Regions from separate parts of the Paenibacillus sp. CCS19 genome, predicted to be linked through region 1. Evidence: riboswitches for the same ligand, from Rfam matches in the RefSeq annotation. Region 1 holds a riboswitch; the other holds the start of a gene.
The links. Region 1 has a riboswitch for cyclic di-AMP ahead of SBI19_RS04630 (C40 family peptidase). Riboswitches for the same ligand answer to the same signal wherever they lie in the genome.
Positions count from the first base shown of each region.

Region 1 (4,343 bases):
GCATTCCAGGCGTACGCATCAAGCTGTACTTGGACCCGCTTCACGCCGGTCTGAAGGACCGCTACCTGCATGCCGCCAAGTCGGCACTCGTGAAGTATGCGCAGTGGTATGGACAGTATCCATATTCGACGTTATCCGTTATCGTGCCGCCAGTCGGAGGCAACGGTGCAGGCGGGATGGAATATCCGACGCTCATTACCGCATTCGCTGCCGAGGATGACAATCCAGGCTACTCGCTTGAACGCACGGTCGTCCATGAGATCGGACATCAGTATTGGTACGGCATGGTCGCTTCCAATGAGTTCGAGGAGGCTTGGCTCGACGAGGGCTTCACTTCATATGCCGAGGACAAAGTGATGGAAACCGAATACGGCGTACTGCCGAACCTTGCGCTGGAATCCAGCTATATGACCGACCCTGCGCCGCTGAAGCAGCTGTCTTGGAGCTACCACAGCCACGATCATTATGCGGAAAATGTGTACATGCGCGCCAAGCTCGTGCTTGTCGGCATCGAGAAGCTCGTCGGCGATCGAACGATGCAGAAGATTATGCGCACCTACTTCCAGAAATATAAATTCGGCCATCCGTCCACTGCCGATTTCGAACGTGTGGTGGAACAGGTAACGAAGACGAAGTGGAGCGACTACTTCCGTCAATATGTATACGGCGATCTGATGGCTGACTTCGCGGTTGAGAGCATCGATGTGCATACCGTTCGCCAGCCGGATGATACGGTTCAATACGAATCGATCGTTCAGGTGCGCAGTTTAGGCGGCAGCTACGGCCCTGTCCCGGTCAAGTTCCAGTTCACAGACGGCACGACAGTCACACGCAGCTGGAATGGCAATGAGAACACGATGCAGTTCAAGTTTGTTCACTCAGCCCCGCTAGATTGGGCAGCTGTCGATCCTCAGAATACGAATGTGCTCGACAATCGACATTTCAACAACTATTTGAAAGCCGAGCTGCCGGATCAGACGAAGGCACGCTGGAGCCTCGGCGCCGCGAAGCTGCTTGACAGCCTCATTGGCGCACTCGGCTGGTAGAGAGGAACGATTCGTATGAAGCAGCATTTGAAAACCGGCTGGTCGCTGACGGTCCGTCATCTATACGTGATTATCGTACTATTCGTCTATCAGCTGCTATGGGGCTTCTTCCTGTACCGTCTTGTGGACGGCATCGTTATCCCGCTTCTGCGCCGTTATCCCGGCAGCGGGATGCCTGCCTCCGCCGCTCGGTTATACTTGTATGAAGCGGAATTCCGTCTCATGAAGACGGATCTCATTCAGCCTTATCTATGGACATTCGCCGGTTTAATCGTGCTTCGCATGCTGCTGACGCCGCTGCTTAATGCAGGGTTGTTCCATTCCCTGCATCACGCTTCGACCGAGCAGGGGACCCGCTTCCTGCAAGGTGTGCGCCGCGGCTGGCTGCCGATGACGATGCTCTATTGGATCGAGACGCTGCTCGCACTGGCGCCTGGCTACTGGCTGCTGCCCCGCGCACTGTCGGCGACTCTTGCCGGCTCTTCTGTGAAGAGCATCATCATCGAGCTGCTGCCCGCCGCTTGCGGCTGGCTTGCATGGGGCATTCTGCTTCACCTGCTGTTCCTTGCCATGCAGCTTGGCTCCGCCTCAGGCAGCGGGGCATTCAACGGCTTATGGCGGGCACTAAGGCATTTCATTCCCTACTTCGGATTATCGCTGCTTATGTGGTGCGGAGTTGGCGCTGCGGGGCTGCTCGTCTCCTCCGCTTCGATGGTCTGGGCAGGCTTCCTCGCTATCTTAGTACACCAAGGCTACCGATTCGTGAAGACGATGCTCAAAGTGTGGACGATCGCCGCTCAATATGACTGTCTCCAATCTCGCTCCCAACCATAAGCTGACAAGCCCGTAAGTCGACAGGTTTCGAGTTTATTCCCTCATTCTTAAGTAGGACCGCGCCTATGAAAGCGCGGTCTTTTTTCGTGTTTTCCGGCCCTAAAATGAGAGAATCTCTCATAAACCAAGCAAAACTCCCCTATATTCATGAGAATTATTAGAAATTCGACACGCAGGAAGGATTTTCTTCAAAAAGTACGAATTATATTCCCCTGTACAATCAAACACTGCCGAATTTCCGTGTACGAAAACGGGGGAACCATTCTTGGGTGAATTGATCCCGACCAATCATGTCCGTTGGACAGGCTGGCCTGAGGGAATCATAGGGGACCTTCAACCGAACCCCACAGCTAACCTCGTAGGCAATGGAAGGAGCACTTTAACGTGCGCAACAAGATAGCAGCAATTTTCCTGGGTCTCGCACTTCTTCTTGCTTTCCAAGCGGGAAGCGCTTTCGCGGACTCGAAGCTCGACACAGTAGTTGATAGCGTTTACGGCACGCCGTACAAGACAGCTGGCACGACGTCCAAAGGCTTCGACTGCTCCGGCTTCACGATGTATGTATTTAAGCAGTTCGGTATTTCTTTGCCTCATTCGTCCTATGATCAAAGCAAGCTTGGCCAGAAAGTTGCCAAGGACGACCTGCGTGCAGGAGATCTCGTATTCTTCAATACGAGCGGCAAGGGCGTTTCCCACGTCGGCATTTATGTTGGCGATGGCAAATTCGCTCACGCTTCCTCCTCCAAAGGCGTTACAATCAGCAGCCTAAGCGACTCCTATTATGTAAAGCGTTACCTGAGCGCACGCCGCGTCATGAACGCTACATCCTATGAGAAGTATGCCGATGATCCGTCCGACCAAGCCGATGGCGGTCCAGACGTAGACTAAGAAGCACAGCTGCATGATATGCATGGTTCGCCATGCCAACAACAAAACCCGCTCGGGATCGAGCGGGTTTTGTTGTTTATTGCAAGTCGACCGTGGAGGTGCCGCCGCCACGTTAGCCTCGCATGACAGGACACATTTATGTATTCTAACTCTCTGCAGCTCGCCATTCGCACACTTTAACGCACTTTTTTGTTCTCTAACCTGCCGCCATCCGCCTCCGACGCCCGATAGCGCACACATTAATGTACTCTAACTCCCCTCCGCTCGCCGTCCGCAAACTTTAGCATACATTTATATACGCTGGTCTCATGAAATAAACAACCACGTTGTTATTTCTACTATTCTTTTCCCCGAATTTACTTTACTATTTCATATATTATGGAATTCTTATCATTCCACTGGTGATGATTTGCAGTCTGAGCAGACAACGGAGAGGGGTCATCCGATGAGCTTCATTGAAATTCGTCAGCTGACGAAGCAGTTTCGACAAGCGGTGAAAGAGCCTGGTTTAGCAGGAGCGGTCAAGCACCTGTTCTCCCAGAAGTATGTCGATAAAACGGCTGTCGCAGGCATTAACCTCGACATTGAGGAAGGCGAGACGGTCGCTTATGTCGGCCCGAACGGTGCAGGCAAGTCGACAACAATCAAGATGTTGACCGGCATTCTCATCCCAAGTTCCGGCACCATCAGCGTCGGCGGCATTGATCCGTATCGCAACCGAATGGAGAATGCACGTACAATCGGCGCCGTGTTCGGTCAGCGAACGCAGTTGTGGTGGGATATTCCGATCTCCGAAACGTTCTCGCTGTTGAAAGATATTTATGAGATTCCAGAAGCGCTGTACAAACGCAACCTGGATCAATTCATCGAGCTGCTCGGCATGGAGGATTTCCTCCACCTGACCGCTCGCAAGCTGTCGCTCGGTCAGCGGATGCGCGCCGATCTGGCCGCTGCACTTCTGCATAATCCGCGCACTGTCTACCTTGACGAGCCGACGATCGGTCTCGACATTGCCGTGAAGCAGCGCATACGCGAATTTATCCGTTCATCCAACAAAGAACGCGGGACGACCGTCATGCTGACTACGCACGACCTCGGCGACATCGAAGACCTGTGCAACCGTCTCGTCATTATCGACCAAGGCAGCCTCATCTACGATGGCACGCTTGCTGCGGTGAAAGACCGTTTCGCCCGCGAGCGGGTCATTCACTTCCAGCTGGAGAGCGCCGACCTGCCTGCGCTTCGCGAAGCGCTGGACCGTATGCCGAAGGTAACGGCAGAGAAGTTGGAACGGCAGCATGTATCGCTGCGATTCGACCGCTTCCACATTACAGCGAGCGAAGTCGCTTCTGCCGTCATGCGCTGCGGGGAAGTCGTCGACTTCCGGATCGACGAACCTGGCATCGAGCATGTCATCAAGCAAGTATACGAGGGCCACATCTCCCTCGACGAGCAGCAAGGAAGCAAACAAACAGCCGCTGGAAGGGAGGCGAACCGTCGATGAACGCATGGCTTCGGCTTCCACGTTCATGGCGGGCCTATACGGGCATTGCGACCCGAGCGATGCAGAACACG
Region 1 is NZ_BTCK01000003.1:229,742-234,084, reverse strand. Features, by position in the region: gene SBI19_RS04640 (M1 family metallopeptidase) at 1-1,046, shown strand, start outside; gene SBI19_RS04635 (hypothetical protein) at 1,062-1,880, shown strand; cyclic di-AMP (ydaO/yuaA leader) riboswitch at 2,099-2,260, shown strand; gene SBI19_RS04630 (C40 family peptidase) at 2,265-2,768, shown strand; gene SBI19_RS04625 (ABC transporter ATP-binding protein) at 3,214-4,272, shown strand; gene SBI19_RS04620 (ABC transporter permease) at 4,269-4,343, shown strand, end outside.

Region 2 (4,343 bases), on a different contig from region 1:
AAACGTAACTGGCACGATAAGCAGTACTGTCGTTACATTATCGAGAAAAGCAGAGGCAGCTGCCGTTATGACGGCAAGCGATATCAGGATTCGAATCGGACTGCCCTTTGCTTTCTTCGCAGCCTTAATCGCAATGTACTTGAACAAGCCTGTATCCGCTGTGATCGATACGATGATCATCATACCGATGAGCAGCCCCAGCGTATTGAAGTCGATATGATGAAGCGCCGTTTCCTGATCGACAATACCGACTGCAACCATCAGCAATCCGCCAATCATGGCGAGTATCGTACGATGAATTTTCTCTGAAATAATAAACCCGTATGCTAACAGAAAGATTGCAATAGCAAGTAATGCTTGATGTGACATAATTTCCTCCAGCAGCTAACGCGCTTTGAGTGCGTGGAATGAAGCTATCGCACGATCGCCTCTTCGAATTGTTCGATTTGTTTGTTCGTGCCGATGACGACCATAACGTCTTTCTCCGCCAATACTTCATTGGCAGTTGGCGCGATAATGACGCCGCCTTTGGGCTTATTGATCGCGACGATGCTGCAGCCATAACGCGCTCTCGTATTAATATCCTGCAGCGACTTGCCATTGAGGCAGTTCGGTACCGCAAGCTCCGCGATCGTATAGTCCTTAGACAGTTCAATGTAGTCGAGCAGATTCGGCGACACAAGCTGATGCGCAACACGGATGCCCATATCCCGTTCTGGATAGATAACGCGGTCAACCCCAAGCTTCTCCAATACTCGGCCATGCAATTCGCTTAATGCCTTCGCAACAACCGACTTTACGCCAATGTCCTTCAATTGAATCGTAGCCAGTATGCTCGATTGAATATCATCGCCGATGGCAACGATACCGCAGTCGAAGTTGCGAACACCTAGTGCGCGCAGCGTCTCCTCATCTGTCGCATCTGCGGCTACGACGTGTGTCAACACACGGCTCATGTCATCGACCGTCTCTTCATTCTTGTCGATGCCGAGTACCTCATAGCCCAGTTGGACAAGCTCCTTGCCAAGGCTGGAGCCGAAGCGGCCCAGACCGATAATAACGAATTGTTTCATTTGGTTTCTCCTACCTCTTATCTATTTATTAACCAATAATGATTTTGCCTTCTGGATGACGGTACAGATCCTTCTCTGCCTTCGGCCCAAGCGCGTACGCAAGTGTAAGTGGTCCAAGCCGGCCAGCAAACATCGTAAGGCTTATTATTATTTTGCCAAAATCACTAAGCGATGGCGTGATGCCTGTAGACAAGCCTACCGTGCCGAAAGCTGATGTCGCCTCGAACAGCAGCCGTAGGAACTCCCGGTCTTCCGTTGCCGACAACAACATGGTGACGACAATGACAAGCACGAGCGACAGCATCGTAATGGTCAACGCCTTGAAGATCCTCTCGCGTGCCAGACGGAATTTGAACAATACGATATCTTCCTTGCCGCGGATCATCGCAATCACGGCGCCGATCAGCGTTGTGAAGGTCGTCGTCTTGATGCCGCCGCCAGTCGAGCCAGGCGATGCGCCGATAAACATCAGGATGACCATGAAGAAGATGGTTGCCTGCCGCATGACGCCGATATCGATCGTATTCGCACCTGCAGTGCGCGGCGTAACGGACTGGAACATGGCGGCCCATATCTTGGCTCCCCAATCCAGCGATCCCAAGGTCTGTTTATTAGAGAACTCGAAGATGAAGATGACGATCGTACCAATGACGAGCAGAAAGCCTGTCATGGTGAGTACAACCTTAGAATGCAGCGACAGCCTTTTGTTGTTACGGTATTCAATCAGATCGGACATAACGACGAAGCCAAGTCCACCAAGAATAATAAGTCCCATTGCGGTTATGTTCACGATCGGGTCCCCGACATACATGGTCAAGCTTCGGAACCCGCCGAATAAGTCGAAGCCAGCATTGTTAAACATGGAAATTGCATGCCATATCCCATAGTAGATGGCTCGGCCCAGCGGCATATCTGCAGCGAACCGAATGGCGAACAGTACAGCGCCTGTTCCCTCAATGGCGAGCGAATAAACGATCACCTTGCGGATCAGCCTTACGATCCCTTCCATGTTCGACTGATTCATTGCTTCCTGGAGCACAAGTCGTTCCTTCAGCGAGATTCGCTTACGCAGCACGAGCGCGATTAACGTCGCCATTGTCATGAAGCCTAAACCGCCAATCTGGATTAATACAATAAGAACGATTTGGCCAAATGTAGTAAAATGCGTGCCGGTATCAACCACAACGAGTCCCGTCACACAGGTTGCAGATGTTGCGGTGAATACGGCGTCCAAGTAGCGCAAATATTGTCCGTCCGTATTGGAGATCGGAAGGGAGAGCAGCAGTCCGCCCAGCAAAATAATTAGCGCGAAACCCGTTACCAGAATGCGCGGCGGCGACCAATTGAACAGCTTTCTTTTGTTAACCTTGTGCATCATTATCCTCTCCATATCCCATGAACAGACTTGTCTAAGCGCACAAAAAAGACATTGGAAACCCAATGCCGTCTGCGATGAGTTCTGTCCATGCAGCCTACGAGGTTAGCTGTCGGATTCGGGCCCGGATAGATCGCCCTATCAGCTTGAGGCAAGGCACTTCGACCTCCCTTATGCTGAATTCACCCCAAGTTGCCGCGTACGGCCGATGAATCGGCAGCGTCTGCATAGACGGCAACAGTATGGTTCCCCCGTTTTCCTTCGGAAATTCGGCTGTTGAATATTTGATTAATGTTAAGCAATGTATCAAATTATATAGCGAATAGGAGAACGACACCAACAAGGATTTACCTCCAATTGAGGCGATTTACACCGAAAAAAAACGAATCTATGCGGCAAGCTTGTCATTAGCTGGACGCTGATCGTTATTTTACGCGCTTGCGACTGTTATCTGCTTTTTTTCAGCGTCTCGATCGAGACATTGGCTCGGCCAAGCGATCATATGCTAAAGTAGCAAGGTGAAACGGCGTCACCGACAACCTCATACGAAGTAAAAGTTTCATTCCGAAGCGATACAAGCCGCTGCCGCTAACGGCATACAAGGAGGGCCTTATGTCTGATTATCCGCTGCTGCCGCAGCGCATTCCCCGCTCGATCATGTTCGTCGGCCTGCTTGGCCTCATTATTTTCCTGCTGCTGCAAATCGTACCGCTCTTCGTTCCTTCATCCGACAGCGGAAACGCGGAATCATCTCCAGTCTTAACACGCGAAGAGGCCGCCGCCAAAGCAATCGCCTTCGCCAAGTCCAGATTCAACGAGCCAATCAGCGGCACGCATACCGTACATCAGTCTGACAGCATGCTGTACGGCTATTTATCGAAGGAACACCAGCTCGACACCTATGGCAAAACCTACGACAGCAAGTTTCCGACCGATACGTTCCAGACCGAGCTTACGATGAATTCCGGCACATTGTTCGTTCAGGTACATATGGAGAACGGACAAGTAACCGGCTGGACATACTTGCCTGCGAATACGGGAACGAAGGCCAAAGACCGCTATCTGTCGGACTGGTCCCGATTGATGACCGCACGTCAAGCGGCTGTATCCACCAGCGGCTTCCGCCTCTCCGACTTGAAAGATGCGAAAGTAGCTGGCAATGTCGTCACGATCCAGCCTAAAGGCTATTCCATCGGTGATGCTGCGCTAACGGTTAAAGTAACGGTTGATTGGCCCGCTTCGGCTTCCAAGCCGGTTATTATGAAATACGACCCTAAATTCCGTGCGCCTGACAGCTACACATCATACGTTCAGAAGCAGAAAAATCTGGCAAGCACGTTGTCTCTGTACGGCAGCATGCTGATGAATGCTCTGTTGTTTCTGCTGGCTATTATAACGGCAATTCGTATTCGCAAAATCGCTTTGTTCCGCCGCGGCCTGGCGCTCTGCCTGCTGTTCCTCGGCTTCTATATCGTGAATAACTACAACATGGCTGACGGCATCCGCGCGACGCTTGGCGCACGTCCGAATACAGAGGCGCTGACGGCTGGCGGCCTCATCATCTCCAACATCTTCACCGTGCTCATGGGACTTGCCATCTGGTTCAGTCTTGTCAGCGGGGACGGCTTATGGCGCAGGCTCGGTAAGCCGCTATGGCTTCGCTACGGTGAGCAGGGATATGGCAGTCACGTATGGCGATCGATGAAAATATCGTATCCTCTCGCTTTCGCGCTGCTGGGCGCACAGACGATTCTGCTCCTAGGTCTGGATAGGTCCATCGGCTCGTGGTCGACGACAAGCGTTGAATCTTCGCCTTATAATATGATGCTGCCGCTGCTATTCCCGCTGCTCGCTTGGTGCGCGGCGATTTCAGAAGAAGCGTTGTATCGATTGTT
Region 2 is NZ_BTCK01000079.1:9,124-13,466, forward strand. Features, by position in the region: gene SBI19_RS28780 (ArsB/NhaD family transporter) at 1-369, opposite strand, end outside; gene SBI19_RS28785 (potassium channel family protein) at 414-1,073, opposite strand; gene SBI19_RS28790 (TrkH family potassium uptake protein) at 1,102-2,448, opposite strand; cyclic di-AMP (ydaO/yuaA leader) riboswitch at 2,528-2,733, opposite strand; gene SBI19_RS28795 (CPBP family intramembrane glutamic endopeptidase) at 3,061-4,343, shown strand, end outside.
Region 2: it holds a riboswitch for cyclic di-AMP, as region 1 does, so the genes downstream of both, SBI19_RS28790 (TrkH family potassium uptake protein) here and SBI19_RS04630 (C40 family peptidase) in region 1, are expected to answer to the same signal.